DNA from 3 places in the Clostridium thermarum genome. Region 2 is predicted to be linked to each of the others. Evidence: riboswitches for the same ligand, from Rfam matches in the RefSeq annotation. Region 2 holds a riboswitch; each other region holds the start of a gene.
What was found. A riboswitch is a leader RNA that binds a small molecule or an ion and turns the genes downstream of it on or off. The one in region 2 is predicted to bind S-adenosylmethionine.
Positions count from the first base shown of each region.

Region 1: linked by a shared signal. The riboswitch ahead of FHY60_RS10380 (methionine ABC transporter ATP-binding protein) and the one ahead of FHY60_RS07015 (trans-sulfuration enzyme family protein) in region 2 are both predicted to bind S-adenosylmethionine.
Region 3: linked by a shared signal. The riboswitch ahead of metA (homoserine O-acetyltransferase MetA) and the one ahead of FHY60_RS07015 (trans-sulfuration enzyme family protein) in region 2 are both predicted to bind S-adenosylmethionine.

Region 1 is NZ_CP040924.1:2,281,989-2,296,247, forward strand. It holds gene FHY60_RS10335 (BMP family ABC transporter substrate-binding protein) at 1-1,398, shown strand, start outside; gene rocF (arginase) at 1,489-2,388, shown strand; gene FHY60_RS10345 (metallophosphoesterase family protein) at 2,519-3,103, opposite strand; gene FHY60_RS17915 (hypothetical protein) at 3,255-3,803, opposite strand; gene FHY60_RS10355 (cell wall hydrolase) at 3,832-4,275, opposite strand; gene FHY60_RS10360 (TldD/PmbA family protein) at 4,362-5,717, opposite strand; gene FHY60_RS10365 (TldD/PmbA family protein) at 5,719-7,098, opposite strand; gene gdhA (NADP-specific glutamate dehydrogenase) at 7,218-8,561, opposite strand; gene FHY60_RS10375 (IS30 family transposase) at 9,050-10,345, opposite strand; SAM riboswitch class I at 10,617-10,714, shown strand; gene FHY60_RS10380 (methionine ABC transporter ATP-binding protein) at 10,789-11,745, shown strand; gene FHY60_RS10385 (methionine ABC transporter permease) at 11,781-12,443, shown strand; gene FHY60_RS10390 (MetQ/NlpA family ABC transporter substrate-binding protein) at 12,473-13,327, shown strand; gene FHY60_RS10395 (hypothetical protein) at 13,407-13,736, opposite strand; gene FHY60_RS10400 (2-oxoacid:ferredoxin oxidoreductase subunit beta) at 13,918-14,259, opposite strand, start outside.
Region 2 is NZ_CP040924.1:1,557,938-1,562,844, forward strand. It holds gene gltX (glutamate--tRNA ligase) at 1-1,355, shown strand, start outside; gene FHY60_RS07005 (TMEM165/GDT1 family protein) at 1,955-3,106, shown strand; gene FHY60_RS07010 (rhodanese-like domain-containing protein) at 3,164-3,514, opposite strand; SAM riboswitch class I at 3,650-3,756, shown strand; gene FHY60_RS07015 (trans-sulfuration enzyme family protein) at 3,843-4,907, shown strand, end outside.
Region 3 is NZ_CP040924.1:891,672-905,930, reverse strand. It holds gene FHY60_RS03890 (alpha-amylase family glycosyl hydrolase) at 1-1,467, opposite strand, end outside; gene FHY60_RS03885 (sugar ABC transporter permease) at 1,492-2,391, opposite strand; gene FHY60_RS03880 (carbohydrate ABC transporter permease) at 2,388-3,761, opposite strand; gene FHY60_RS03875 (extracellular solute-binding protein) at 3,900-5,147, opposite strand; gene FHY60_RS03870 (peptidylprolyl isomerase) at 5,964-7,025, opposite strand; gene thiI (tRNA uracil 4-sulfurtransferase ThiI) at 7,272-8,417, opposite strand; gene FHY60_RS03860 (cysteine desulfurase family protein) at 8,419-9,552, opposite strand; gene larE (ATP-dependent sacrificial sulfur transferase LarE) at 9,604-10,428, opposite strand; gene cysK (cysteine synthase A) at 10,624-11,559, opposite strand; gene FHY60_RS03845 (hypothetical protein) at 11,819-12,358, opposite strand; SAM riboswitch class I at 12,649-12,745, shown strand; gene metA (homoserine O-acetyltransferase MetA) at 12,929-13,834, shown strand; gene FHY60_RS03835 (histidine kinase dimerization/phospho-acceptor domain-containing protein) at 13,842-14,259, opposite strand, start outside.

The DNA of each region.
Region 1 (14,259 bases), 730 kb from region 2:
GAAAGCTTTGATAGACTTTTGAAGAAATTGGATAATTATAATCCTGCGCTGTCACCTGTAGAAAATAAGTATACACATTTTGAAATTTATGTATATAAACCCTTCAGAGAATTATATAAAGATCTAGGAGGAGATAAGCTGCCCTTAACCACAGGAGATGCCCTTTTAGAATTTATAAAAATTTATGGCATACCGGAAGAGATTGACGATAAAACTATTTTGTCTAAAATGAAGGCCTTAATGACTGAGCTTGAGTACAAAAACAAAAATCCAGAAATTGATATACAGACAGATCCAGTAAAAGTGTCTTCGCCTGGAGTTATCTCTACCCTGACTTCCTTAGTCCTACCAAGAAAGAAGACATTAAAAGCGGCCTTTGTATATTCAAGAACCATTGAAACTTCTGGCTGGTCCTATGCACATGATATAGGCCGAAAATATGTTGAGAAAGTTCTGGATGGTCAAGTAGAAACTTCTTTCGTGGAAAACGTACCTTCAGAAGGCGATAAAGCATATAATATTTTGCAGGGATTAGCTGATGCAGGTAATGACTTGATTTTTACAACAAGCCCTATCTTTAAGAAGGTAACACTTAAATGTGCTATGAATAATCCTCTTGTGAAATTTTTCAATTGTTCCGAATATCAGCCCTACCTTCATGTGGGAAATTATTTTGGAAGAACCTATGAACCAAGATTTTTGACAGGTATAATAGCAGGTGCAATGACAAAAAGTAATGTAATAGGTTATGTTGCTTCCAGTCCTGCCCATGAGGTAATAAGCTCCATTAATGCCTTTACAATAGGTGCAAGGTTAGTTAATCCCTATGCCAAGGTAAAGGTAAGCTGGACAAATGAGTGGAGTAATCCAAATAAATCTTTACAAGCTTGTGAAAGCTTGGTTAATAGCGGAGTAGATATGATTTCAAATCAAAATCTGTTGACTCCACACCCAATCACTAAGCAGTATGGTATTTACTCTATGCTGTCCAGTATTGACAGTAAAACCGGTTTGCCGGATAAGTATCTGGCAGCACCCATATGGAATTGGGGAATATTCTATGAAAAAATTATTAGAAGTGTTTTAAGTGATACCGCAGGCACCCTAAATGACATCTTCGGCAATGACTATAAGATGATCAATTTTTGGTGGGGCATAGCATCCGGTGTTCTTGATATTTACTATTCCCAGGATCTTGTACCGGATGAAACTCAAAAACTAGTTAATGTAATGAGAAAGATGATAGTCAGCGGTGTATTTCATCCCTTTACCGGGCCTATCTGTGATAATGAGGGAACCTTGATAATCGAAAAAGATGAGATACCTGCTCACCAGCAAATTTTGTCCATGAATTGGTTTGCAGAAGGTGTTGATGCTGTAACTGCCAGTAATAAATAAATTATTATAATAACCTCTTTCATATACGGGAATACTTAGTCTATAACAATATATTTGTTCATAGTTTTTAAGGTATATGGAGGCGATGTAATGGTTGTTAATATGATTGGAGTTCCTCTATTCTTAGGAAGTGACCGAAAGGGTGTCGAATTAGGGCCTAATGATTTGAGAGCTCATGATATAGAAAAGATTATTGAAAAATATAATCACACCGTCTATGACCTGGGAAATATTTATGTAAAAAATGTGAACGAGAGCCAGAAATTTGCTTTCCACAAGAAGATGAAATATGTAAATGAAATTGTTGATGTGGCTAACAATCTTGCACAAGCTGTATATTGTTCACTTAAAGGCGGAGCCTTTCCTTTTGTGGTTGGCGGAGACCATTCCTTGGGACTAGGCAGCGTGGCAGGAGCAGGCAAGTACTTTCATGAACTTGGAGTGGTCTGGGTCGATGCACATGGTGATATTAACACCCATGAAACTACTTTAACGGGTAATGTTCACGGTATGCCTCTTTCTGCCGCCATGGGCTTTGGCTTTGACAAGCTTGTTGATCTCTATTACGAAGGCCCAAAGGTCAAAATGGAGAATGTTTTTATCATCGGAGCCAGAGATTTAGATGTGGATGAGCTGAAGTTCATAGAAAAGACCAACCTAAATGTATGGACTACAGATTATATTAAGAAAAATGGCGTGGAGAATACTTTACTGGAGGTTATACAAAAGCTCAAAGAAAGAAACCTGAGAAGTCTCCACTTGAGCTTTGATATAGATGTACTGGATAAAGCCCTGGTACCGGGTACCGGAACCCCCGTTGATAAGGGCCTAACAGTTGAAGAGTCCAAAGCCATATTAAAATGCATCATTGGCACAAATCTTGTTAAATCAATGGATATAGTAGAACTCAACTCCACTCTTGATGTAGACGGCCTAACCTTGAAAACAACCTTAGATCTTATTGACTACTGTTTTTCAATATTGAAATGACACCTAATAGATGTACAATTAACATTTTGCAATATATATAGGTGCTGTTGCTAATTTAAAACAAAGTGCAAAGTAACTTATTTGTGACAAGTTAAGAGTGACAAGTGACTAACTTGTCTCTTGTCACTCATCATTTATACTCCAATATATAATGATCATAAGCATTAATCACCGTGGTCCCTTCGTACTTCTTTATTCTCTCAGGTTGATAGCCATAGCTTAAGTGCTGGTGTCCATGAATGAAATATTGAGGTTTATACTTTTTAATCAACTCATTAAAGCATGCAAATCCCCGGTGGCATAAGTCTTCACCATCTCCTACCCCTAGCAGAGGAGCATGGGTGACTACAATATCAACACCTTTGTTCAACCAAAGCTTAAATTTTAACTTTTTAACTCTTCTTTTCATCTGCTTCTCAGTATATTGAAAGTGTCCCAGATTATAGCGCTGGCTGCCACCAAGTCCTAAAATTCGTATTCCCTTAAAAACAACCATGCGGCCATCTATACATTCACAGCCTTCCGGAGGATTCTTAAGGTACTTGTCGTCATGATTTCCCGGTATGTAAAACAAGGGGGCTTTTATCATGGTAACTAGAAAAGATAGGTACTCAGCTTTTACATCTCCGCAAGATATTATCAGGTCCACATCTTTAAACTTTTCAGGCTGAAAATAATCCCATATATAAGTTGATTCCGTATCTGCCACAAACATTATTTTCAAACCTCATCCCACCTTTTCTATCTAGCTTTGTTTATAAAAATCTAATCCTCGGTATATAAGACAATTATATCACAAAAAAAATAAGACACAAAGAATCTAATCTTTGTATCTTATTACTGATAAAAAATCTATTTTTAGTCTTTTAGTAGTAAACTCTAACAAACTTTATTGAATAAATATCGCACATCAAATTGTCATCAGTTTGAGCCTCTCTCAGAACTATATAGCTTATACCTACGTCTAGCAATACACCCTCTCTATCAATAAAAGAGTTAACACCTATCAGAAATTCCACTTTTACATATCTTCCTATCAAAGTTCTTAAGTGCCCTTGCATGTAATTAGTATCTAGATACACCGGTGCCCCGGGAGCTTCCGGAAAAGTTGCTCCAGGAACTATGGATGGCCCTTGGAACTGTTGTTGCATTTGTGTCTGCGCAGGCATTTCTACTGCCAATCCTTGAGGTGTCATCATAGTTCCTTGACCAGGTGCTTGCATCATTGGTATGTTCTGTTGGTTTATGTTGGCTTGTGTCTGCATCATAGGGTTTTGCATGGGTGTCATACCCATAGTACCCTGCATAGGCATAACCCCTTGCATCGGCATATATCCACCGCAAGCCCTAAAATCTGCAGGTTCCATTACTGGGCCTTGCCTATACTGACATTCTTCACAAAAGTCTTCGTACATGAATATCCTCCTAAAAATTGATTAAATACTAAGTTTGTGCATATAGTTCTGTTGGGTTGTAGAAGCAGTGCTGAACTACCCTTACTTGGAATCTTCCTGATCCATTATAGGGAAAAGTGTATGGACAATTAGGCCTAAAGGGATTAAAATACCAAAGGGATGCACCAACATTAAATAGTCGATTTCCGGCCAAAGCCCAGTCGGCAATATTATAATGAATCTGTTCCGGAGGATTGGCCCATATGGTCTGTGGATTAGGTACTCCTCCCAGAACTGACCTCATGCAGTCAAATTGACCCTTTTGATAGATTATCTTTCTAATATCCCCTTGCCCAATTCTATGGTATTCACCATAGGATACACGAACTCTATTCATAATGCACGTAGCTACGGCCTTCATACCATTTTCACCTTCGCCACCTGCTTCACACCTGATAATTCTGGCGAACAACTCTCTATTTGAATAAGCCACTCATTTCACTCCTTATTCAGTGTACATTAATAGGATATTCACTTTCAGGAAAAATGTTACAGTTTTGTAGAACTAACCTCAAAATCTTACTTACCAGCAACGGAAAGCTTACTTATTAAAATGGATGCACTTCCATAGTAGCTTGAACCGGAAGGCAATATGAACTTAAGATCCTTACCCACTTCTTCTACGTCTTTTAATAGCTGATAAAAGTTTCCTGCCACAGTAATCTGCTCCACAGGCTTCACTATTTTCCCCCCTGAAACGCTGAATCCTTTCGCTGCGAGGGAAAAATCTCCAGTGATTGGGTTTGCCCCTGCATGGGTTCCTGCCAAGTCTGTTATAAGAAGCCCCTCTCCTAACTTATCTAAAAGTTCCTCAAAGCTATAGTCACCGGGTTTAAAGTAAAAATTAGTTGGTGCCACAGATATGGCTGAAGCATATGAGGGTCTTGATGCATTACCTGTAGTTTTTACTTTAGCAACCTCTGCAGTTTTCAAATTATGAAGTAAAGTTACTAAACTTCCCTTGTCTATCACAGCCTTTTCACTGGTAGCTACACCTTCACCATCAAAAGGTGTTGATGCCAAGCCATACTCCATTAGTGGATTATCTATTAATGTTACTTTTTCTGATGCTACAATTGTACCTTCTTTATCCTTGAAGAGTGACAAGCCTTTTTGAGCATTATCTGCACAGAATGCACCGGCAAATGTGTTTAAAAGTTCTGCAGCCACATCATTTCTAAGCACTACCTTATACTTACCGGAAGTTACAGAAGTTCCGCCAATACGTTTTTCAGCTTCTTTCACTGCTTCTGTAGCTAGAACCTCTGGGTTAATATCCTTGATGTCATATCCTATTACATAAGCCATTTCATTGTAAACTTTTTGTCCATAACTAACCACCGGATTAATGCCTGCATAAATGAAATTACTTTTATGGGTGGCATTTACCCCGTAGGAATTGTATATGCCCCTTTCCTCTGTATAGCAGCCAAGACCGCAGTAACCTATATTGGTCACTTTTTCACTGGCAGCCTTGGCAGCCTCTTCAAGCTTCAAGGCAAGGTCTATTTTCTCTAAAGAAGTACTTCTCATTAGGCCTTCACTAAAGCTTTTAACTTCTTTGTAATTATCTACTTTGTTATATATGAACTCTTTTTCTTCATTTTCTATATTGGCAGCATTATAAAGCACGCTTTTAATTAGAAAATCAATACTCTCTTCATCTAACTTTGTAGTGTAGGCATAGCCCATCTTATCGGCTACAGAAGCTCGGAAACCAACCCCCATGATTTCACTTACACTGTACTTATCCAATTCGTTATTGTATACATTAATGTTAAAGTTTTCGTTTTTACTGTAGAATATTTCATATTCCTTAAGACCGCTTTCTTCTGCCTTTGCAAATAACTTTTCCTTAAATTCTCTAATGTCCATCTTACCTTCCCCCTACAGTAATTTCTGAAACTCTTATTAACGGCTGTCCAACGTTTGCCGGAATGCTGCCACTGGAGGATCCACACATTCCTTGGCCCTGAGCAAGCTTTTTACCTACCATATCGATCTTCATCAATATGTCAGCTCCCATACCAATAAGGCTTGCCCCTCTAACCGGCTCTTGGATTTTTCCATTCTTCACAAGATAGCCTTCAGCCACGGCAAAATTGAATTCACCGGTAACAGTATTAACGGAACCGCCACCCATTTTTTTCGCATATAAGCCTTCACTTATTGAAGCTATGATGTCTTCGTCATTGTCTTGTCCAGGTGCTATATAAGTATTGGTCATTCTTGAGGTGGGTGCATATCTATAGGACTCTCTTCTGCTGCTGCCCGTTGGTTGCATACCCATTCTTCTTCCATTTAACTTATCAATCATATAGCCTTTTAAAATTCCGTTTTCAATGAGCACATTTCTCCTTGTAAAGCTGCCCTCATCGTCAATATTAGCAGAACCCCATTGTCCTGGAAGTGTGCCGTCATCTATGGCTGTAACCTTATCTGAAGCTATCTTCTGGCCTAACTTTCCTGCAAATACTGAGTTCCCCTTAGCTACTGAAGTGGCTTCAAGTGCATGTCCACAAGCTTCATGGAATATTACTCCTCCAAAGCCATTTTCGATAGCTACTGTCATTCTTCCTGCAGGACAGTTTCTTGCATGGAGCATGGTAACAGCTGATTTGCTAGCTTCCCTACCAAAGTATTCCGGATCTATACTTTGGAATATTTCGAAGCCCTGTGCTCTTCCGGGTGCCTCAGAACCGGTTTGGTTTTCAATTCCGTTTGAAGCTATAGATCTTATGCTGAGTCTGGTTCTGACCCTTCTGTCTTCTGTGTATAACCCTTCTGAATTAGCTATGAGTATCTTTTGATCGGAATCAATGTAGGTTACTATAACCTGGGAAATTTCGCTGCTGTAGTCCTTAGCTGATAGATAAGCCCTCTTCATAACCTCTATCTTTCTATTATTTGCAACGCTGGAAGGTACAAATAGTATTGGATGGATATTAGTATTTATTCTCTCAGTGAGATTAACATCCATGCCCTCTTTCAAGTCTCCTAGGGCCTGGGCCGCCTTAGCAGCATTTTCTAACAGAGCCGCTCTGGAGCTGTCATTACAATACACATAAATACTTCTAAGTCCTTTGAATATTCTTATGCCTACTCCAAAATCTCTTCCGGAAACAATTTTCTCCATTTTTCCATCCATTAAATTTAAATTATTGGATATCTTATCTTCAGCAAAAACTTCAGCAAAGTCACCACCACTGCTTAGAGCCCTGCCTAATACCTCTTTTACTATATCTTTTGATAACATATATTTCCCCCTTATTCAAATAATAATTACTATTATATAATAGTTTGCACAATTTTATTATATCAATAACTTCCACAAAACACAAAAAGGCGAGATAATCCCGCCTTTTAAAACTTTGGTTAAACTATACCTTGAGCCATCATTGCTTCTGCAACCTTTAAGAAACCAGCAATATTTGCACCTGCTACAAGGTTTCCTTCAAAGCCATATTCTTCAGCAGCCTTTACACTTGTTGCATAGATATTTTTCATTATGGTCTTTAACTTGCTGTCAACCTCTTCGAATGTCCATGACATTCTCAAGCTGTTTTGTGACATCTCAAGAGCTGAGCATGCAACCCCGCCTGCGTTACTAGCTTTAGCTGGTCCAAAGAGAACTCCATTTTCTTGGAATAACTTTGTGCCTTCCAGAGTTGTGGGCATGTTAGCACCTTCCGCAACTGCCTTAACGCCATTTCTAATCAATATCTGTGCACTCTTTTCATCTAATTCATTTTGAGTTGCACAAGGAAGAGCAATATCGCAGGGAATAGTCCAGATTCCGCTGCAGCCTTCATGGTATTCAGTACCTGGATGTTCCACTACATACTCCTTTATTCTCTTTCTCTCAACCTCTTTAAGTCTTTTTACTGTTTCAAGGTTAATTCCATTTTTATCATATACATAGCCATTAGAGTCACTGCAAGCTACAACCTTCGCACCAAGTTCAGTTGCCTTTTGGATAGCGTATATAGCAACATTACCTGAACCGGATACTACCACTGTCTGCCCTTCAAAGCTTAAGCCCTTGCTCTTTAGCATTTCTTCTGTATAATATACTAAACCATAACCGGTTGCTTCTGTTCTTACTAGGCTACCACCATAAGTTAAGCCTTTACCAGTCAGCACTCCTTCATATTGATTTCTGATTCTCTTATATTGTCCATACATATAGCCTATTTCTCTTGCACCTACACCGATATCTCCGGCAGGAACATCGGTATCTTGACCTATATGCCTATAAAGTTCTGTCATAAAACTTTGACAGAAACGCATAATTTCCCCATCAGATTTTCCCTTTGGATCGAAGTTGGAACCGCCCTTTCCCCCTCCGATAGGAAGTCCAGTTAAGGAATTCTTAAATATTTGCTCAAAGCCCAAAAATTTAATAATACTTAAATTTACTGAAGGATGAAATCTTAATCCTCCCTTATAAGGTCCAATTGCACTGTTAAACTGAACCCTGTAGCCTTTGTTAACCTGAACCTTACCATTGTCATCTACCCATGGAACCCTAAACATGATAATTCTTTCCGGTTCAGTAATTCTTTCTAACAATCCGGCTTCCATGTATTCCGGGTGCCTTTCAAATACAGGTACCAAAGACTCTAAAATCTCTGTAGCTGCTTGGTGAAATTCACTTTCACCGGGATTGTTTTTCTTTAGGTCAGCTAATACTTGTTCTACATAGCCCCTTGCGCTCATTTTAATTCCCCCAAATACTAGTTATTTTCACAATTTATCATGTGAATTATATTATCATATTTACAATTATATACCTAAGATATTTATAGTTACAATGTTTTTTTGAAAATTTGTTGAAAAATTCACATAAAAATCAAATCATTATTAAATATTTATCATTAATGTAATTTTTAACCATGAAACTCATATATTATTATCAATACTTAAATTTCTATATTATATTTTGGTGAATTGAAAAGTTAACTTCCACTTTGTAGAATTAACTTCCACCGTAAAATCGATACTAGATAAGATTTTTGGTTATAAGAGTAATTTTTTGCTTATTTTAGACAAAAATGAGGTATAATTTAAGTAGCTCAAGCAGATTTCAGCTGATTTTGGGTATAGCAAACAAAGGGTGAATATTTTCCGTTTTTTTTGCAAAGGTAAATTCCACCCATTGAAAAAGTTTTAACTTAAGCGCCAGCGGTAATCCCTGCTTGAGTAGGTTAATATTTTAATAAACTCGGATTCATGATAATCTCATTTGGTTTGATGAGTTCTGAATCCAACTTTGCGAGCGTTTTAGCGCCGTAAAGGAAGCTGAATACCGAGTATGGAGACTGGTCATTCAGCTTTTTTCTTGAATAAGAATTAATGTGACTCATCATCAATGAGATATCCTTCTGTTGAAATGAGTTGAAGCTCTGGCCTTTAGGAACAATTCTCCGGATCAATTCATGGTTGTTTTCTGCAGCACCTTTCTGATATGGCGCTGAAGGGTCGCAGTAGAAGATGCGTGTTATGCGGTTTCCCTGCCTATCAAACTCGATAGCCTTTGGATTTGTAAACTCACTGCCGTTGTCAGTTAGAATGACAGGAAATAGTTTTAGAAAAGTGTCAGGCCCCAGTTCCAAATAAAGATTTTCGAAAATATCTATGACGGAACGTGAAGTGTTTGCATCCCTAATAAAAGCAAGCATAAACTGAGAATCAACGAAATGGATAGTGAGCAACACCTTACCACCTTTAGTACCTTCAACAGAATCCATTTCAACTACTGGAGTATCAGGATTTTCCTTCATGAATTCAAGAAAATCCTGATATGTGCGTCCAATTCTGTAGGACTTATCCACTTTAAAATGATTTTTAAGCTTTTTTCTTGGACGATAAACAACTTTTCTTGGAAGGTCAATATTTTTTGTGGAGAAAAGATTGTAATCAATATAGTTGTAGATTGATTTTTCACTATGCATGATAAGGTCTCTGTTATTAACGCAGATATGGTGTATAGATTGACCTCTTTGAATGAGTGGGGTTATGATTTTATCAAGACGTTTAATCTCGTCCTCAGAAATAGTTATGCCGCTTCGTGACTCAGAACGACGAAGTACATATTCATCATGGGCATAGGAAGCATTATAGATTGCTTTCTCCAGAGTACATTTTGTAAGGCTAGCACATCCATTGCACACATAAGGTGGCTTAGAGAGTAAGTGACAAGTATATGCTTTGTAATCAGAACAGAATTTTGAACAATCTGAACAAAAGCGACAGCGTCGAATTCTACAATGTGATTTCTCACATAGATATGTATGGTTGCAAGTTAAACGATGAATACAGTTGTTAAAAGGTCTACCGTAAGAACCTGTTCGCTTGTACATGATATGATTTTTAACCTCTTTGGAAATGGTTGTACAATCTCGATCAAGCTCTCGGGCTATTGCTTTGAAAGAAAGGGAGGCTTTAAGCATTATTTCAATAGAGACTCTTTCCTCTAACGTAAAGTGTTTGAATTTAGCCATAATGAAAAACTCCTTCCTTACCAAGCAAGGATTACTGTAATGACGCATATATCAATATAATAATATTTTGTATTACTAAATTCCACTCTCTATACTCTTTCATATTTGTAGAATTAAAATCCACTCTTACCACCTAGAGAGGTGGAATTTACTTTTGCAATTAAAGTATATTATATTTTTCACCAAAAAAATAAAAAATATTTTAAAAACATATTGACTATAAAACATATAGGATATATAATCAATATCATTAAAACTGAAAACTCAATAACTCTTATCAAGAGAGGCAGAGGGACAGGCCCTATGAAGCCCGGCAACCGGTAGATTTACACGGTGCCAATTCCTGCAGCGAAAGCTGACAGATAAGGATAGTTCGGTATCTAACCCGGGGTTATCCTCGGGTTATTAATTTATATAGTTGAATACTATCTAGGAGGATCACCATGATTGAAATAAAGAATCTCTATAAGCGTTTTTCAAATAAAGAAGTTTTGAAGGATGTCAGCTTTTCAATAGAAAAAGGAGATATCTTTGGTATAGTTGGACACAGCGGTGCCGGAAAATCTACTCTGCTAAGATGTCTTAATGGTCTTGAAAGTTACACAGAGGGAAGTATAGCTATTGATGGTAAAGAGGTGAAAAATCTGACAAGCAATGAACTGAGAAACCTAAGAAAAGACCTGGGCATGATATTTCAGAATTTTAACCTTATGACCAGCAAAAATGTTTTCCAGAACATAGCCTTACCCATGGAGCTTTGGGGCTACAACAAAAATACTATCCAGCAGAAAGTAGATGAATTATTGACTCTGGTTGGTCTGGAAGATAAAAAAACTTGGAGCATAACAAAACTCAGTGGTGGACAGAAGCAAAGAGTTGGAATTGCAAGAGCCTTGGCTCTTAACCCCAAAATTCTGCTTTGTGATGAAGCTACTTCTGCTCTGGATCCAAAGACAACTAAATCTATATTACAGCTGCTTAGAGAGATAAATAATAAGTTAAACATAACAATAGTAATTGTCACTCACCAAATGGAAGTAATTAAAGAAATCTGTAACAAGGTTGTTCTGATGGAGGATGGTGAAATCAAAGGCTATGGTGATGTAGAAGAACTGTTCCTCAAACCAACGGAAGAACTGGAGAGACTCCTGGGTGAAGAAGAGCTGCTTCCAAGCAAGGGTATCAACATAAAGCTGTTCTTCTCTAAGGAGTCAAGCGAAAACAGTATTATAACTTCTATGGCCAGAGAACTTGATATTGACTTTTCAATAGTATGGGGCAAGCTAGAAAAATTCAGAGATGATGTCTTAGGCAGCCTTGTAATAAATGTGGAAGAGGCTCACAAGGACAAGATAGTGCAATATCTGAAAGATAAAGGCATAGGAATGGAGGTTCTGTAATGCATCTGAATAGTTTACTTTTAAAATTAGAAAATATGCTAAGTGCTTTTTTAGATACTTTTGTTCAAATTTTGTATCCTGCCCTTATTGAAACCTTAAAAATGGTGTTGCTCTCAACGCTTTTTGCAGTAATTCTCGGAGCTATACCTGCTATTATTTTAGTATTAACCGATGAGAAAGGTTTAAAACCTAATAAATTTATATTCAAAACCTTAGATGTTATTATTAACACCCTAAGATCCTTTCCCTTCATTATACTAATGGTTTTTATGGTGCCTTTAACCAGACTCATAGTTGGAACTGCTATAGGTACTGATGCAGCTATTGTTCCCCTTACCATAGGTGCTGCTCCTTTTGCTGCAAGAGTCATGGAATCTGCTTTGAAAGAAGTGGATTATGGAATAATTGAAGCAGCCAAATCATTTGGAGCGACTACTTCACAAATAATTTTTAAAGTTATGTTGAAGGAAGCTATTCCATCATTAGTGCTGGGTATAACCCTGACAGTTATAAGTGTTATAGGTTATTCCGCCATGGCCGGTGCTGTTGGAGGCGGCGGACTTGGTAATGTTGCCATAACATATGGTTATTACCGTTTTAAATATGACCTGACAATATATACGGTAATAATACTGATAATAATTGTTCAAGTTTTCCAGACTTTGGGCAACTTTTTATATAAAATATTAAAAAAATAAAGTTCATTAATTTAAAGGAGGCTATTTTTATGAAAAAGATTTTATCACTTGTAACAGCAGCAGTTCTTTTGCTTTCATTTGGGGGATGCACAAAGAAAAATACAACCGCAGGAGATACTACAAATAAGAATGAAGTAACTTCTGGCACAGAAACCGGTAAATCTGATGATAAAAAGGAAATAATCGTAGGAGCCACACCGGTACCTCATAAGGAAATTCTTGAAATTGTAAAGCCTATTCTTGAAAAAGAAGGTTATACACTTACAATAAAAGAATTTACTGACTATGTACTGCCTAATACAGAATTAAATGAAGGCAGCCTTGACGCCAACTTCTTCCAGCATGTACCTTATCTTGAAGCAACAAATGCAGAGAAAGGAACAGACTTGACCTATACTGTTAAAGTTCACCTGGAACCTATGGGACTTTATTCAAAGAAGATTAAGAGCCTTGATGAGCTTAAGGATGGTGCTACAATATCCATACCAAACGACAGTACAAACGGAGCAAGAGCATTAAGGCTCTTAGAGAAGAATGGCATAATAAAGCTTAAGGATGGCGAGCTGGTTACAAAGCTTGATATAATTGAAAACCCAAAGAACATAAAGATAGAAGAATTAGAGGCTCCAATGCTTCCAACAACCCTAGCAGATGTAGACGCTTCTATAATTAACTCAAACTTCGCTATGGAAAACGGCTTAAATCCAACAACAGATTCTATAGTTATCGAAGATAAGGAATCACCTTATGCTAACGTACTTGCTGTAAAGAAAGGTAATGAAGATAAACCTTATATACAGGCTCTTTCAAAGGCACTAACTTCAGAAGAAGTTAAGAAGTTTATTGAAGAAAAGTATGAAGGAGCAATTGTTCCCTCCTTCTAATAATTAATAATGGATAATTAACAATTAAGGAAGAGATCCTGTGTTGGGTATTTTTTTCAACACAGGATCTTAAGGCATGCTAATTTTTATCAGATTCATCAGTGGTGGTGTTATTCTTTATAAACTTTGTGTTTTTGCTCATATTGCCTGCACTGGACAGGAGGTCGTGTATGAAGTTTGCTCCTCTGCTGATTAATAGGCCGGTTAAAATTGTACCTAAATAGGGTATAAATATCGGTATTTCTACAAGCTCCATAATATCTATTCCCGTAGATATGGCTATTAGAATCCCAATAACCATTGCACCAATTCTGTCAGCAGATAACTTACCATTCTGCCAGGTCATCTTAAAGGTTTCCCAAACTGCCTCACTGATCATCGCAAGTATCAGAATTTTGGTAATGTTCATAGACTTCTCTCCCCAAATTAATTATTGCAGCAGACTCTTATGTTAAAATATATGCTGAAAAAAACATAATTAAATCAACAATATGAAATTTTCTAAGCTTTTTCCTTCATTTTAATAAAAAAGACCCGAAAGTAATTTCGGATCTTTTTTATAATTGCTTTTATATTTTACTTTTTAATTATTATACAAACTCATTAAGGAACATATCTACGTTTTTAACTTCCCATTTTCTATCTGCAAGAAGTTGCCCCTTTGCTAATACTGGATGCAGATCTTCAAATACCGGCTTTCCTAGTTCTCTATACAATACCCCTGTAGGTATTCCGTCATCACCGAACTGAAGTGCTTTTTCAAAAGCCCTTGCCTTATCTGATGCATCATAGCTTTCATCCAGCTTATAAATTCTCTCCTTATACCACTTGAAAGTGTTTACCTTATTAAAAGTTACACAGGGCTGAAGTATATCAATTATAGCATAGCCTCTGTGATTTATTGCCTCTTTTAACAGTTCTACAAGCTGTTC
Region 2 (4,907 bases):
ATTTCCATGAAGGAATGACAGGAAAAGATACTTCGAAAGGAGATTACGGCCCATACAGGCAAAGTGAAAGAGCTGAAATATATAAGACTTTTGCAAAGCATTTAATACTTAAGGGCTTGGCTTATCCATGCTTTTGTAATGCAGACGAACTTAATGCCTTAAGAGAAAAGCAAATAGCTGAAAAGATAACTCCGGGATATTACGGAGAGTATGCTCACTGCAGAAATCTTTCTACAGAAGAAGCGATAGAGAAGATTGAAAGAGGAGAAAGCTATATACTTAGACTAAAGTCACCGGGCAATTCTGATAACAAGGTAGTATTACAGGACCTGATAAAGGGAGAGGTTGTGTTCCCGGAAAACAATCAGGATATCGTATTGATAAAGGGTGATGGACTACCAACCTATCATTTTGCTCATGTAGTCGACGATTACTTAATGAAAACAACCCATGTGATCAGGGGAGAAGAATGGCTGTCATCTGCACCTATACACCTTCAACTATTTGAAGTGCTTGGCTTTGAGCCGCCAAAATACGCTCATACTCCAACCATTATGAAACAGGATGAGGGATCAAAGAGAAAGCTTTCAAAAAGAAAAGACCCCGAGGCTGCCGTTTCCTATTACAGGGAGGTTGGATATCCAGTACAGTCCGTAATAGAATATCTGTTAAATATAATTAATTCAGGTTTTGAAACCTGGAGGGCAGAAAATCCTTTTGCAGACAGCTATGATTTTGAAATTGCCTTAGATAAGATGAGTAAAAGTGGTGCCTTATTTGACCTGGTAAAGCTAAGTGACGTTTCAAAAGATGTAATCTCCAGAATGAAAGCCACAGAGGTATATGAGAAATATACAGAGTGGGCAAAGGAATTCGATCCACAAATGTATGAATTGGTAACTGCTAATGAATCCATGGCTAAAGAAATTTTCAACATAGATAGGGAAGGTCCAAAACCAAGAAAAGACTATGCAAAGTGGATGGATGTTAGAGAGAAGATCTTCTACTTCTTTGATGAACTATTCTATAAAGAAACAGTAGATCAAATAGAGCTTCCAAAGAACGTTGATATGGAAGAAGCAAAACGAATAATAGCTGCCTATGCTGAGGCTTACAACTTTGATGCCGATAAGGACACTTGGTTCGAAGAGTTAAAGGCTGTTGGTGAGCAGCTAGGCTATACTGCTAATAGGAAGGAATTCAAGGCTAACCCAGAAAACTTCAAGGGTATGATTGCAGATGTGGCTGCAGTGGTCAGGGCTGCCTTAACCCACAGGGCAAATACTCCAGACCTTTATACCATAATGCATGTAATGGGAGAAGAAAAGGTAAGAGATAGGTTTGCTAAGTTTTAATATTGGTTGACAAGGGACTATTCAACATTTTATAAAAACAAAATGTTGAATAGTCCTTTTAAATTTTTATATATTTTGTGACCAAAGTGCCCTTTAGTTTGTGTTATCTATGAAAGGGGGGGAATTTGTCATGGAAAACTCTTCACTTAGGCCTAGTATTTATATGAAAATCTCTTTAAGTTGTTACAACAGGCGGTTTTTGATTCTGTCAAAGATAAGGAAGAGTTTAAGAGCATCATTGAGGAATTAAGATGCTTAGAAGAAAAGTCGCTTTCTAACAGAAGGTTATAAATAGCATAGTTATTACAAAAGTTCAAGCGAGGTAAGGCTTGGACATAAAACTTTTAGAAAAGTTGAAGTGTCCAGTCTTGCCTATAGAGATAAATTATGATATATTTGTATAGGAATAATATCTTAAAAGGGAGTAGCTGTGGCTTTGTGCCATAAATAGGGTCAACATAATGGAGCAATCCTGGTCCTATTTGCTTTAGAGTTAGAACTAAAGAAGCGAGACTTTTAGATTAGTATATCTGCCTTGTGGGTATATTAGTCTAAAGGCCTCGCCTTTTTTATTTTATTATTATTATGGGGGTTAGAAAATGATACAGGAATTTATTAAGGCAATGTTCCTAATTTTCATGGCAGAGATGGGGGACAAGACACAAATTTTAGCTATGGCCTTTGCCACCAGGTATAAGGTCAGAAAGGTGTTAGTTGGTATTTTTATCGGATCTTTACTAAATCATGGTGTTGCCGTAGCACTTGGAGCTTATATGTCAAAGTTAATACCCATTAACATTATACAAATTGTTGCGGGTATTTCCTTTATTGGATTTGCTCTATGGACACTGAGAGCAGAAGAGGAAGAAGATGAAGAAGAAGCTAAAAGCAGTTTTGGACCGGTACTTACCGTTGCCATAGCCTTTTTCATAGGAGAGTTAGGGGATAAGACCCAGCTCACAGCAATTACTCTGTCTGCTGATGCTCAATATCCATTGTTTATTCTAATGGGTACAGTAACAGGAATGGTTATTACAGGGTCCTTAGGTATTTTGGTAGGAAGTAAGCTCGGTAACAGAATACCCGAATTTACTATTAAGATTGCTTCTGCAGCCATATTTATGTTTTTTGGTATTACAAAATTGTTTGCCACCTTACCAAAGGAATACCTGACTCCAGTAAATATAATAATCTTCTTTATTGTACTGGCACTTTGTGTATTCTTGATTTTAAAGCCCACTATAGAAGAAAGAAAAAAGGGCAAGCTATCTACCTTTAAGCAGGTTTCAGAGGAATTATATCAGTATTATAATCAAATTAATGAAAGAATAGAAAACATATGCCTTGGAGAAAACTATTGTATAAGATGCCAGGGAAAAAATTGTTTAATTGGATATACAAAAGAAGTACTTAAAAGTATAATCGAAGACAGTGTAAGCCTCCCTGAAGAAGGGATTATGGCCTTTGAAAATTCCTTGAAAAAGAATTATAGTCAGGAAGAGCTTATAGAAAGTCTGGCAGTGACTGTAAACTTTATTCTTAACAATATGAACCACAGTAAGGAGCTGCAAAACGTACATACCATACGGCAAATATTTGAAAGGCTCTTGTTAAAGGAAGTTGTTGGAGAATTTCAGACTCTAAAACAATATATAGCAAAGGTAGAAAATATAAATCATTTAATATCAGTAAAGCTCTTGAGAAGGATTAAAACTATAAAGAAGGAAGATACTGCGTATAAAATCTCTTAAGCAGTAAGGGGACGTTTTGTTTGGCTAAAAGATGGCAAGCAAAACGTCCCTCTGCTTTCATCCCTCAAGTCTATAGGGCCAGCGGTCAATTCCGCCTAGGTTATATACGGTTATAAAACCTAGGCTAATCAGTAACCATGCTGCAGAAGTGGCACGGAGTCCGGTCTTACAATACACCATTATTGGTATGAAAGGAGACAATTGTAAATTACAGATTTCCCATTCCAAAAATTCTATTGGGATGTTGACACTTCCAGGAATATGTGCTTCCATATACTCTTTCGGTGATCTGACGTCGATCAGGAGAATATTTGGATCGTGTTTCAAAAGCTTCCGGGCTCTGGAGGGGGAAATGTTTTTGTAGGGCATTTTGCAGTAACTCATCGTTTTCACCTCATATTTTTTCAATGTTTCTAGTAGGATGTTATAATACATCATATGTTGCTGTAGATGTAAGGTGAAAATAATAATATTAATCTGTAGATAATGATTGACAAGCCTCTGCTATACTGGTATCATGTTTAGTAATATCTGAATATAACATTCTTATCCAGAGAGACAGAGGGACTGGCCCAATGAAGTCTCAGCAACCAGCATGGTAACGGATGCATGGTGCTAATTCCTGCAAGTTAGTACTTGAAAGATAAGAAGAGACCTTGTTGCAAATGGAACCTCTTCTTTTGAAGAGGCTTTTTATTTATTATGAAAAAACAGAAAAAAAGAGTAGGGGGTCAACATGGAAAAGAGTTTAATGACAGAGCTGGTTCACTTGGGAGATAGAAATCCTCCTTCAGTATCACGCAGTAAAACTTTACCCATAACGCTAACCTCTGTGTTCTCCTTTGATGATGTAGAAACCTTGGATAAGGTTTATGCTGGGGAAGAGGAAGGCTACGTGTACACAAGGATGAACAATCCGGTCTACGATGCTCTAAAGGAAATAATGTACAATATTGATGGCGGAGAGGATGCTCAGGCTTACTCTTCCGGAATGGCTGCCATAACTATGTCCATTCTGTCTCAAGTAAGGGCCGGGGACCACATTATTGCTGCCAACGTATTATACGGCGGCAGCCATCAGTTTTTTAAGACTGAGTTAAAAAGGTTTAATATAGAGGTTACCTTTGTGGACCCTCTACAGGATAGGTTGGAACAGTATTTTAAAACAAACACAAAGCTTGTATACATCGAGACTATATCCAATCCACTGATGGAGGTCTTGGATATTCCTAAAATTGCTCAAATTGCCCATGACCATAATGCAAAGGTGATTGTAGATAATACCTTCGCAACCGCTGTGATATGCCAACCTTTAAAACTGGGAGCAGATATAGTTGTCTACAGTGCCACAAAGTATCTATGCGGACATAGTGATATCACAGCGGGCATAGTAGTTTCTGACAAGGAAACCATGCGACAGATAAGCTCTACAGGAGTATTATACGGACCTACCATGAGCCCCTTTGACGGCTGGCTCTTGGTAAGAAGCTTGAGAACCTTGGAGCTCAGAGTGATACAACATTCAAATAATGCATTAAAGTTAGCGAAGTATTTAGAAAACCATCCAAAAGTTAAGACTGTTTATTATCCAGGCCTTAAAAGTTCACCCCATCACATTACTGCAAAGAAAATATTCCGTGGGGACTATTATGGAGGAATGTTGAGCATTGATTTAGTAGATGGAGAAAAGGGAGCCTATGGCCTGATTAGGGAACTTGAAACTATTAAATTGGTTCCAAGTCTTGCGGGAGTTAGTACGGCCATTTCTTATCCCGCTAAAACCTCCCACAGGGCCTTCAGT
Region 3 (14,259 bases), 660 kb from region 2:
TAGTTCAACCTGATCTACTGACAGGTTGTGAACAATATATACCTTTGATCCTTCGTATTCTAAACTATAAGCACACAGTGCATCATTTCCAAGATCTATAGAAGTCAATACTCCTCTTTGAATTTCAGGATTTTCATTTTTTATTCTTATGGCTTTTTTATAAAATTGCAGAAGTGAATTTTCATCTTTTTCCTGTTCCATGACTCCGGCCTCTATAGTGCCTTTATAGTCAGCATTTGGCGGAGCATAGGTAATTCCCGTCTTGTCAGCAGCAGACCACAATAAAGGCAGTCTTTTGTTTTCATCTTTTCCGGATCCAAGGGTTCCTATCTCTTCGCCGTAGTAAATAAAGGAATTTCCAGGCATCATTAGGTACAGAGCCGCAGCCATTTTTTCAGAAGCTAAATCCCCACCTAAGAATCCTGCACTTCTTCCCATATCATGATTAGATATAAACGGAGCATCCATGGCCTTTGGATTAGTCTCTTTTATTTTCTTCTGATATTCTTCCAAGGTCTTGCTAAGTTGTGCTCCATTTTTACTTCGCACAGCAGCTACTATTTTACCAGTGGTATCAGCCAGAGGGAAATTGAAAAAGCTATCCACTCCGCTCTTATAGTATTCAGCTATGGAATTCGCATCAGACCATGCTTCTCCAACTATATAAATATCACTGTCATAGCTTTTCATTTTGTCATTGAAGAACTTTAAAAACTCTACATTTTTAGAAATGTTACCTGTATAGAAAGAAGTAACGGCATCAAGCCTATAACCTGCTACACCTTTGTCTATCCAAAACTTGCCTATATCTTCGATTTCTTTTCTTACCTCTGGATTATCAAGGTTTAAATCCGGCATCTGATCCCAGAAAACTCCTTCATAATACCAGCCGGTGGGCATACCCACAGAGTGATATCCAGATTTCTTTTCCTGACTGAAATTATAATAGTTAACATATTTATTATGTTCTCTGCAAAGTTCAGCATGAACACAAACATCCTGTCCGCAGGGTTCTATGGCTAAGCTTTTCACCGCTGATAAAAACCAAGGATGCTTTGCTGAAGTATGATTCAGAACCAGATCAATAATAATTTTTATGCCTCTTTCCTTAGACTTTGCAATTAACTGTTCAAAGTCTTCCATAGTGCCGTATTGAGGATCTATGGAATAATAATCTGTCACATCATACTTATGATAGGTTGGTGACGGCATAATGGGCATAAGCCATATTCCGTCTATACCCAGGTCATTTTTTGTTTTAAAATCATTGTCCTTTAAATAGTCCAGCTTTTCTACAATCCCTTTAAGGTCCCCTATTCCGTCACCATCAGAATCGTAGAAGGAACGTACAAATATTTCATAATAGTTTCTGTAATTATCCTCTATGATGTTGACCTTTTCCTGGTTACCGCACCCTGCCATAAAGGACATCATAAAAATTATAAATACCAATAAGCCCTTTTTCATTACCTATATTTCCTCCAATATAACTTAGCCCTTTACAGAACCTCCAGTAACACCTTCAACATAGTTCTTCTGCATTATGATAAATAAGATGGTAATTGGTATTGCAATTAATACCGCACCTGCACAGAACTGGGTGAAATAATTGTATATATTTTCTCTGGTGGTCATCTGATATAGTCCGACAGCGATGGTGTAATTATTGTAATTGTCCTTCATTATTACACTGGCAAATATAAAATCCATCCAAGGCGCCAGGAAGGAAGTTAATACAGTATAGGTTATGATTGGCCTTGAAAGCGGTAAGGTTATCTTCCAGAATATTTGGCTCCTGGTAGCCCCGTCAATGGTAGCTGCCTCATCTAAGGCCCTGGGAATAGTATCAAAGAAGCCCTTTGAAATATAGTATCCCAGTCCAGCTCCACCGGAATAAACTAAAACCAGTGCAGTAAGTGATTGTTCAAGCCCTATAGCCTTTATAATATGGTATATAACGATCATAGACATAAATCCAGGGAACATTCCAAGGACCAAAGCAACGTTCATCAAGGGTTTTCTCAACTTAAATCTAAGTCTGCTTAGTGCATAGCTCACTCCCAGAGTATACAGAGTGGATAATATGCAGCTGAAGATTGCAACGACCAAGGTGTTTCTGAACCATCTAGGATAGTTGAACAATTGAGTATTAGTAAACAGTTTAATATAATTATCAAAAGTATATTCCTTTGGTAAAATATAAGGTGTATAAGCTCCCGGTTCTTTTCTCAAGGAGGCTATTACAAGCCAAACCAAGGGGATAATCCAAATTATAGCTAGCACTGTTAGAAGGAAATATATCAATCCATTTGCAATAGCAGTTCTTGTTTTAAAGCTGTTTAGCCCGGACTTTTTTCCCTTATTACTATATAAATTTTCTCTATTAATCATTGAAAAGTGTCCTCCTTTTGAACAGATGCAGACCTGTTGTAGGTTATCAGTGACAGTGTAGCACTAATTACAAATACAATAATTCCTATAGTAGAAGCTAAGGAATAATTTTGCTCGTTTACTGTAAGTTTATAGAGCCATGTTACAAGCAAATCTGTTTCTCCGGCTTGGAAATACTTCAAAGTCATAGGTCCTCCGCCCGTTAATAGGAATATAACATTGAAGTTATTGATATTTCCAATAAACTGTGTAATTAAATACGGTGTAGTTACAAAAAGCATATATGGAAGAGTAATCTTTCTGAAAATAGTTACAGGACCAGCTCCATCAATTTTTGCACTTTCATACAATTCTTCAGGGATATTCATTAGAATTCCAGAAGTTATAAGCATGGTATATGGAATACCTATCCACATATTTACTATAATTACAGTAAGCTTAGCATTTGTTCCATCTGTTAAGAATTTTATTGGTTCTTTTATCCATCCTAGATTTTGCAAGAGTACATTTACCGGTCCCAACTCTTGAAGCATTCTTGACATAAGCAGTAAGGTTACAAACTGAGGAACAGCTATAGTCAAAACGAATATTGTTCTCCAGAAGCCTTTAAACTTTATGCCTTTCTTATTTATCATAATGGCTAATATCATGCCAAGTATATAGTTACTAAAAGTGGCACAAATAGCCCAGATAATAGTCCATATGAAAAGTTGAGTGAAAGTATGGGATTGAAGCGGATTATTCCAAAATATATTTTTAAAGTTTTCTAATCCAACCCAGGTAAACAATTTTCCCGGTGGCTGGTGAGTTTTATCAAAATTAGTAAACGCAATTAAGATCATAAAAATAATTGGTAATATAACAGTACAAATAACTCCTAAAGCAGGTAAAGTTAAAAGAGTCTTATGAAAATTATTATCGAATAATGATTTCAAGTCCTCTATAAAACTGTTTGGTTTCTTACCAGCTTTTTTTAGTTGTTCATTATAATATGATTCAGATACACTCTTTGCATAAACAATAATCATTGCTATAGAAATAACTATAGTTATTACGCTGAATAGTAGAATCAGCATAGAGTTATCCCCAGGAACATTTTCATAAATTTGCAGTTCTTCATTCCAAATCTGTGTCTGTGCAGCTGTTCCCAAGGTTCCTATTTTACTTAAATAATCCAAACCATAAGTGGCCATATATGTCAAGTAGGTTAATTGCAAGGCTAAGTACAGCAATCCCTTTACTATTTGTCCTCTTAAAACACAACCAAGCCCCATGACAATGCAGCTTAACTTTGAAACAATATTACCTTTTGTCAAGGCGTGAATAAGATTCTTAAATATACTATCTTTGGGCACCTTAATATTTTCCATAATACCTCCATTACTATCAAATGAATTTTCGGAGGCCATTCGCTCCGTTATTTTTTGTGATATTTTAAAACCTGCATAGGCTAGTATAGAAAAACAGCCAGAAATACTTCCAGCCGTTTTTCTACAGTATTAATAAAATTATTGTTGAATTTGTTGTACCATTGCATCTAATTGTTCTTTAATTGATTTTGAATAATCCTTAGCTTCCATAGCAGTTCCGAAAGCTTCTGCTGGTGCCCAATAGCTGCCAGATACATCTTTTTGAGATGTTGCATATTTGCTTTGTTCTGATAATGCAGCCAATGGAAGATTTGCTTTAACTTCTGCACTTTCAGCAACTTTCTTGTTTGAAGGTCCCATAGCTCTTTCTTTGAATCTTAAAGCTTGGTTTTCTTCATTTGTCAGCCACTCAGCTAAATCCATTGCATCTACAGGGGACTTTGTCTGGCTGTTAACACCAACTAGCTTATAACCAGCAAAGCTACCCATTTGTACTTGTTTTCCATCAACAGTGAAGGTTGGAAGTTTTGCTGCACCAAAATTATCGCCTAACTTTGATTTAATAGCCTCTGCATTCCAAGTACCTGAAACACCGGCTGCTATAGTTTCACCGAACCCACCAGTTAATACAGCGTCATCGCCAGTTAAGAAAGCCTTATGAGCAGTAAATGCCTTTATAGCTTCTCCGACTTTAACTCCAGTTTCGTTGTTCCAATCAATAACCTGCTTTCCGTCTTTCATTGTTAATGTTCCACCAGCACCAAGGAAGAAGGAAGCAATGTACCATCCGTTAGATACATCCATAAATACTTTCTTTCCAGCCTTATCAGCAGCTGCAAGTATACCGTCTAATGTTTTAACATCTTCATCACTTACAACACTCTTATCATAATACATAAAGTAACCATTATCAGCTGTCATTGGATAAGCATATAATTTATCGCCAGCTGTTGCAGCTTCTATTGAACCTTCGCTGTTAGCAGCAATTATAGCATCTTTATTTCTAGTAACTTCATATAATCCACCGGCATTAACAAGATCATAAAGCTGGTCGTTAGCAAAGCTGAAAACATCGGCAGCAGCAGCTGGATCTTCTAAGTATCTGGTCTTAGCGTCTGCTTCACTTACTACACCTAGTTCAATGGTGTATTCCTTGTCTGGATGAGCAGCCTTAAAGGATTCAATCATCTTGCCCAATAGAGCTTGGTCTTCCTGTGAACCCCAAACCTTTAATGAAACTTTTTGTTTTTCAGTTGCAGGCGCCTTGGTTTCATCTCCTCCAGTTTTTGCTGGTTCCTCTGTTTTTGCCTTACAGCCAACAAATAAGGAACCTACCACTATTGCAGACAGAACCAAGGACATAACCTTTCTAGACTTTTTTAACATGAAAATCCCTCCATTTTAAATATACTATTTTAAAATCCTGCTTATGCATAAGATTCTAGTAACGAATTGACCCTGTATAACTCTCTTTCTTCAACAACATTACACTTTTCCGGAGCTTTTTATACTGCTAAGTTTTTTGCTCCTTCACCTCTTATCCCTTTCTTCATTACGTCTTAACAATTTGTGCAAACGTTAGCACTAACTTTATAATACCATACCATTTTAAATTATTCAATATCTACTTTCAGATAATTTGAAATAAATTCAGAATTTTTTCTTGTTTTATTGTTAGTTTATATTCAAATCATTGAAAAATCGAAGTAATTTTTGTAATAATACACAATAACCTGTTTTCAATAAGATCTTGCTAATTTCTCTCCAGACCGCTATATTACTGCATTTGAGGGGAAAATCCAATAATTTTATATTAATATTATATATAATTGAGAAAAACTTATTCTAAAAACATGTTTTATTCAATTAATATCTTTAATAAAAGAAATTTTAAAGCATAATTCACGGCCATTATTTGTCATCAAAAATATATAATAACAAATTCCTAAAGCAGTAAACGTTTAATGTTTCACGGTGTTCTGCAACCGATTTCCTTAATCATAGGATCATATATTTCATTTTACTGATTTTAACATGGGGTGATTCCTTTGTGGTAAGGTGTTCTTTCCTGAAATCGTCAACTAACTTCGTCGGTGTAAAAAAAGAGGTGTAAAAGATAGCAGCGACTAAATAAATATGACATATTAACAATCTGCATAAAAATACGCCCGGAATTTCCGGGCGTATTTTTATAGCGTTTTTTTACTTTTGCTCTGTTGTTTCTTGTGTTTCCTCAGGAGTATACACCTTTATACTGTCATATACCGCTTGATTTTTTACTATTTCATTCTTTGGATCCTTTACCCATTGTTCTATAAGATCACTAAACTTCTTTTCTATAAGCTTGCTGTTTATCAGAGATTTAACAGCATCCAGGCCTGTTTTCTCCAGTTTAATTACATGATAGCCGTATTCGGTTTTAACCAGTCCAACATCTCCAACCTTTGCACTAAAGGACCAATCTTCAAACTCCTGTACCATCTGTCCCTTACCAAAGGTATATTCTCCTCCCTTATCCTTTGAACCTGGATCCTCTGTATATTGTTTTGCAAGTTCTCCAATATCTTCCCCAGCTTTGACACGTGCTAATATATCTTCTGCCTTCTTCTTAGCCTCATCCTGTTTCTCCTGAGATAATGGTTTTCTTGTGGTCTGGTCTACTGTCATAAATAGAACATGCTTAACTGTTACCTGGTCTCCATACTCTTCTTTATTCTCTTCATAATACTGCTTTATTTCTTCATCAGTAAACTTAGTTTTCTCAATGTCACCCTTGTAATAATTCTGGATTATATTGAAATCGTTGCTCATAGCTTTTACCTGGTCTACAGACAGACCATATTTTTTCTCAAAGGCAATTAGTCCTTCTTGTCCTTGTCCTAAAGATGCTACAAGCTCATCCAATTCAGCATTTGTATTCTTTACTTCTTCTTCATCTGCCTTATAGCCCGCAGACTTAGCAGCTTCTAACAACAGCTTGAATTCTCTTGCACTCTCTAATGCCAGCTCCTTAGCATACTCCTGGGCCGGTTTATCTCCGAGAGTTCCCTCCCAAAGTTCCTTTCTGCCAGCTTCATCTTGTATATAAGTCATTTGTTCAATCTTATTCTTTGTATCCATTAGAAAGTAAGTATATTCTTTCTCAGTTATCTTATATTTATCAACTGTGGCTACATAATTTTCTTCCGTTTTCTTCGCTCCACATCCGGTGAGCATAGCTGTCAGCATCAAGCCTGCTACTAGTACTGTCAGGTTTTTTTTCATGTTTTTTTCTCCTTTCGATTTCACACCATTAAGACCCCTAAACAAGGTAACATATCCTGTACTAGCTGCTCCCCTGCTTGCATGGTATAGGTTTTCATTCTGCCATATGACGTCTTTAAATTTTTTGATACCAGTCTCTATTATTCCATATATAGCGATAAAATTCAATGTTTTTATTTTGTTGTGGTTAGTGCCTGTGGAAGAAAATTGCCAGATAAAAAAACTAAGACTATGGCCTTAGTTTTTTTATAAGTTGTAAACTTCCATATTGTCAATAGCGTCTTGGACTAGCTTTTCGATGTCCAATACACTTTCTGAGTTTCTTATGAGGTCAACTCTTGGTCTAGTCTTTGGATGTTTTGGTACAAATATTGTACAGCAATCTTCGTAGGGCAGGATTGAGGTTTCATAGGTTCCAATCTGCCTTGAAATCTCCATTATATCTGTCTTATCAGTAGCTATTAAAGGTCTGAACACCGGTCTGTCAGCAACGTCGTTACTTACCATAAGGCCTTCCATAGTCTGACTGGCTACCTGTCCGATACTTTCGCCGGTGGTTACGGAATTAATGTTATATTTCTCGGCCACTGCACAGGCAAGTCTCATCATAAATCTTCTCATTATAATAGTCAGTTCGTTTTCCGGACATTTATCTATTATGGCCATTTGGATATCAGTGAAGGGAGCAACGTAGAGAGTGATATGTCCGGTATAACCCTTTAATATTCTTGCTAAGTCCTTTACCTTTTCCTTAGCTCTTTCACTGGTGTAAGGATGGCTATGGAAGTATATGCAGCTTAGTTCTACACCTCTTCGTGCCATCATGTAGCCTGCCACCGGTGAATCTATGCCCCCAGATAGCATGAGCATGGTACTGCCGTCCATGCCATAGGGCAGGCCTCCTACAGCCTTTATTCTTTTTGAATATACATAGGCACGTTCTCTGACTTCAACATTTAATACTCTTTGTGGTTTATGTACATCTACCTTTAATCCCTTCACATTTCTTAGTACTATTGCTCCTACTTCACGGCTAAGTTCCATGGAGTTCAGCGGAAAGGCTTTATTTGCTCTGTTGCTTTCAACTTTGAAAGTAGCATTCCCAAAGTCTTCTGCTTCCTTTATTGCCTGAGCACCTATAGCCTCCATAGTTGGCTCAACTTCCGTAACAATACATACCTCTTCCACACCAAATACTCTTCTAACCTTCTCCACAACTTCATCTAGATTTTCACTGTAGATGAACCATCTTCCCTGGTCAGATATGAATTCATATTGACTGCCCTTGAGCACTGCTGCTATATTGCTTTTAAGCTTTCTTTCAAAGCTGCTTCTGTTTAGTCCTTTTAAAAATATTTCTGATGAATACTTAATCAGTAATAGTTTTCTCATCCTAATTTCTCCTTAAAAACTTTAAACTTTTTTCCAATACCTCAATGGTATAATCTACTTCTTCTTTTGAGTTGAACTCACTAAAGCTAAACCTTATGGTTCCCTTTAGCTCCTCAGTTTTAAGTCCGATAGCCTTCAATACGTGGCTATCTCCATGCCCCTTTGAGGAGCAGGCAGACCCGGTAGAAACATACACGCCTTTTTCCTCCAATAGATGAAGCAGAACTTCCCCTCTTATACCTGGGAAGCTAACACTTAAAATATATGGAGAAAAGTGCTCTGTATTGGGACTATTTATCCTTATCCCTTTTATATTTCCAAGTCTCTCTATAAAATATTCTTTCAATCCCATTACTTTGTTGTAGTTGTCATAAAGGTTAGTATGAACCTTCTCTGCCGCCTCTACAAAACCTGCAATCCCCGGAAGATTTTCTGTACCTGAACGGAAGTTCCTTTCCTGGCCTCCTCCACTAATAAGTGCCTTTGGGGATAATCCTTTCTTAATGTATGAAAATCCTACCCCTCTTGGCCCGTGTATTTTATGTCCACTGACAGAAAGCAGATCAATTTGAGCCTTTTTCACATCTATTTTGAGCTTTCCATAACCTTGTACGGCATCAACATGAAATTTAACCCTGGGACTATTTTCTTTTATCAATTTACCTATGGCCTCAAGATCCTGGACTACACCAATTTCATTGTTTACATGCATTATAGTTATAAGCCTTGTATCGTTATTCAAGCTATTTTTAAGTTCCTCAAGAGATATTCTTCCGTCACTGTCCACACCTAAATATGTTACCTTTATACCTGACCCTTCTAAATCTTTTAATGTATTCAGCACACTGGGATGCTCAATTACAGAGGTTATTACATGGGCACCGGGAGCTGTAAAGCCCTTTATTAGAAAGTTATTGCTTTCACTGCCGCCGGAAGTAAAAATTATTTCCTCCGGACTGCAGTTCAGTGTCTTTGCAGCCCTTTCTCTTGCATCCTTTAGTTTTTTCTCTGCCTTCAGCCCGATACCATGAGCAGAAGAAGGATTTCCAAAATTGTTTCTCATAGTATCCGCCACAGCTTCGATTACTTCCTCATAGGGCTTGGTGGTAGCACCATTGTCAAAATACACAAGCATATAACCACTTCCTTATAATGTGATGAATATTGAATAATTATTAATTCTTAGTTATTTATTATTGTCCAATTGCAGAACCTCATTCATACTTCCCGTTCTATAGCCCTGCATATCCATTGTTACATATTTGAAGCCTATGTCCTTAAGCCTCTTTACTATCTTATCCATAAGCTCCAAATCGAAAAGTTTCAGCATTTCCTCCGGGCTTACCTCTATTCTTGCTATTTCTTCATGATGTCTTACTCTTAGCTGTCTAAAGCCCAAATCTATCAGATACTGTTCAGCATCTTCTACCATTTTGAGTTTCTCTCTTGTTATCTCATGTCCATAGGGGAATCTTGAAGCAAGACATGCAAAGGAAGGTTTATTCCAACTAGGTACCCCCATTATCTTTGACAACTGACGAATATCTTTTTTTGTGAACATGGCCTCTTTCAAGGGGCTTCTTACACCCATTTCCTTTGCGGCCTTCATACCAGGTCTGTAGTCACCTAAGTCGTCATAGTTACTTCCGTCCAAAAGTACATTTATACTATGCTTTTCTGCAATATTTTTAACTTGAGTCATCAATTCTTTTTTACAATAATAGCATCTATCTTTTGGATTCTTTGAAAAACCTTCTATATCTAACTCTTCAGAATAGATAACAATATGTTTTACTCCTAATTTTTCTATGTATTGACAAGCCTCATTAAACTCTCTTTCCGGATAGGTCGAGGATCTTGCGGTTATTGCAATAATCTTGTCCCCAAGCACTTCCTTTGCCACTGTGAGTAAAAAAGTACTGTCCACACCTCCTGAATAAGCAAGAGCAGCACTTCCCATATCTCTTAATATACTTTTTAATTGCTCTAATTTTACATCTGATTCACTCAATTCTATTCCCCCATTTATTTAATCCTAAATTATTCATTAAACTACCATAAACTGTCTTACCAAATATCGAGTCTCATCTAACTTATTATATCAAATAATGCAATTCAAACAACAGTCTTGAATCCTTTTCTTGCAAAACAAAATAAAAAGGAATTCTGGCAATGTAGAATTCCTTTGTACCATATATAATATCTGTTAATTATCACCAAATAATACTGTTGATAAGTATCTTTCACCGGTGTCTGGTAATAATACAACTATTCTCTTACCCTTGTTTTCTTCCCTCTTAGCCAATTCAGTTGCTGCATAAAGTGCTGCACCAGAGGATATTCCAACTAATAATCCTTCTGCTTTTGCTACTTCTCTTGAAGTTTCAAAGGCATCTTCATTCTTAACCTTAATAATTTCATCAATAACTTCGGTGTTCAATATATCTGGTACGAACCCTGCACCAATTCCCTGTATCTTATGAGGACCTGGCTTGCCTCCTGATAGTACCGGTGAGTCAAATGGTTCAACTGCTACTATTTTAACATTAGGATTTGCAGCCTTTAATACTTCACCAACACCTGTTACAGTACCGCCGGTACCTACTCCTGCCACAAAAATGTCAACCTTGCCATCGGTATCTCTCAATATTTCCTGTGCAGTTGTATTTCTGTGTATTTCAGGATTTGCTGGGTTAGCAAATTGTTGTGGGATAAAGGCGTTAGGTATTTCTGCTGCTAATTCTTGGGCCTTTTGTATTGCTCCCTTCATACCTTCAGAACCAGGAGTTAAAACCAATTCTGCTCCCAAGGCCTTTAAGAGTTTTCTTCTTTCAATGCTCATTGTTTCTGGCATTGTCAATATTAGTCTATATCCCTTAGCTGCTGATACAAAAGCTAAACCTATTCCAGTATTTCCGCTAGTTGGCTCAATAATTACAGTACCTTCCTTAATAAGTCCCTTTTTCTCTGCAGCGGTAATCATTGCAAAGGCAATTCTATCCTTAACTGAACCGGCAGGGTTAAAATATTCAAGCTTTGCAACGACTTCAGCACCTAGTCCCTTTTTTCTGTTGTAAGATGTTAATTCTAATAGTGGTGTATTGCCTATTAAGTCTGTTAAATTCTTTGCTATCTTTGCCATTTTTATTCCTCCTAAATCATATTATATATAAACATTGTATAATTCCTATTGGTTTACTATGTATTCTATGATACTATTATATGTGTAAAGCAAAAATTTGTCAATAACAATTATCTAAATTTCTTTTATTCTTATATTTCTATTCTTTATAATGATTATTCTTTATGTTTTCTATACTAAAGAATGATTCCTTAACATTATAAAAAAAATGAAAATGCCAAAAATCTTTAGCATTTTCATCCATAACAAAATATTCATCTTACTCTAAAGCTACAGCTGCCTGTAACCTTATATATTCTACAATATTCTGCTTATCCTCTATACTCTTTTTAAAGGAATATGAAAGAGTTCCAGAGGGTTCAAGCTTGTCATTTTTTATTCTATAATAACCTTGGCTTAAGCCTACACATACATAACCGTCCTTGTATCCCTGTCCCTTATAGGTTTCCAGAAACAGCAAAACCTTCTCTCCCTCTTTAACAGCAGGGTCTTGTGCAATATCCATTTGAATAACGTTTACAGATTCACTATCCAGCAATATATTTCCTTTCAATATTTCAAGAACCTTAACTTCTGACACTTTATAATTTATCCTTTTTTCCTTTACACTATCCTTCTTGCCTATTACCTCGCCAACAATTATCATTGGAGATTCCTCAATCAATTGATCTATGTTTTCAGCATTATAAGCTTTACCAGAAATGGCCATAACTCTATTTTGGGACAATTTTATAGAAGCAGTAGCTATGGTGATTATGAGAGATATCACAAGGAATATAATGTAATATCTTCTTGTCATATGTATCACTCCCTACAAATAAATTATCACTTAACAACAATATAAGTAATTATCTGTAGGACAATTTTATCATAAACTTTGCTCATTTTTCAATATTTTCCATGCGACCTAAAGTACCAAACTTTATATGGAAAATAAGCTTATTTGTCAGGAATAAAAGAAAATTGCGTATTAACGCAATTTTTTCAAATATGAAACAGCTCCAACCTCAATAACTGATTATTCATTAAAATAATTGTATTGACAAACAATATATGTTCATGTAATATACATATAAAACCAAATATTTTAGTCTATCAAGAGTGGTGGAGGGACTGGCCCTATGAAACCCGGCAACCTGTATAAGCAAGGTGCTAATTCCAGCAGCAGTTAGCTGAAAGATAGAAGCGCCATGTTTATTGACCTCTTCTATCTGAAGAGGTTTTTTTAATGAAGAAAAACATAACTTGGGGAAAAGTTTTTCTTATAATTTTAAATTTCAAATAAAAAGGGGGCTTTTATAATGAATGATCATATGGCAGTTCTCAACGCCCATAAATACATAATTTAGATCAAGTGGAGGGAAGTTATATGCCAATTAAGATACCAAACAATTTACCTGCTAAAGAATTATTAAACAGTGAGAATATTTTTGTTATGGATGAAGACAGGGCTTATCATCAAGATATCAGACCTTTAAAAATAGCTATATTAAACCTTATGCCTATAAAGGTTACTACAGAAAACCAGTTGCTGAGGCTTTTGGGTAATACACCGCTTCAGGTGGAAATAACCCTGCTTTATCAGGAAAGCTACAAGTCAAAACATACCCCGGAGGAACATCTTATAACCTTTTATAGTACCTTCAACGAGGTAAAGGATAAGAAGTTTGATGGGCTTATTATTACCGGTGCTCCGGTAGAGCAGATGGCCTTTGAGGAAGTAGACTATTGGGAAGAGTTAGCAGCCATTATGGAATGGAGCAAGACGAACATAACCTCTACCTTTCACATTTGCTGGGCAGCTCAAGCCGGTTTATACTATCACTATAATATAGCTAAATATCCTCTCTCGGAAAAGATGTTTGGGGTTTTTCCCCACAGGATCAATTATCGAAATGAAAAGCTGGTCAGGGGCTTTGATGATGTATTCTATGCGCCGCATTCAAGACACACCGAAGTGAGAAAAGAAGACATAGCAAAAATATCTGAACTACTTATATTGACAGAATCAGAAGAGAGCGGTGTTCACATAGTTGCTTCAAAGGATGGAAAGCAGATCTTCGTCATGGGCCATTCCGAATACGATGCCAACTCCTTAAAGTGGGAGTATGACAGAGATATATCCAAGGGCTTGGATATAACAATACCTAAAAACTACTTCCCGGAAGATGATCCAACAAAAGCACCAATTGTAAACTGGCGCGGTCATGCTAATCTGCTGTTTTCAAACTGGCTGAATTACTATGTATATCAAGAAACGCCTTACTTATTATAATTAAATGTCAAGAATGAATGAAGATTTTTCTCAGTGAAGATGAGAAAAATCTTTTATTATAATTAATTATAACTCTCTTTAGCTGCTGAACATCAACCCTTACTATTATATCCTTGTAGTCTGCCCCGTTAAAGCTTATAGTCATCCCTCTCTTCTCCAAATCAAACTGGAGCTCTTCCATGCAATCAATCAAACACTTAACTATATTAATATCATTGAAATTGAATTCCAGCTTACTCAAATCCAGCTTGGAATACAGGAATAACTCATCTATTAATTTATCCGCAGCCACTGCCTTCTTGTATATGGTATTTATATACTTATTCATTTTCTCCGGGGTGTCTGCAACCCCATCCCTTATGCCTTCCACGTAACCCTTTATAGCCGTAATTGGAGTTCTCATGTCATTAAAAGCTATGCCTAGC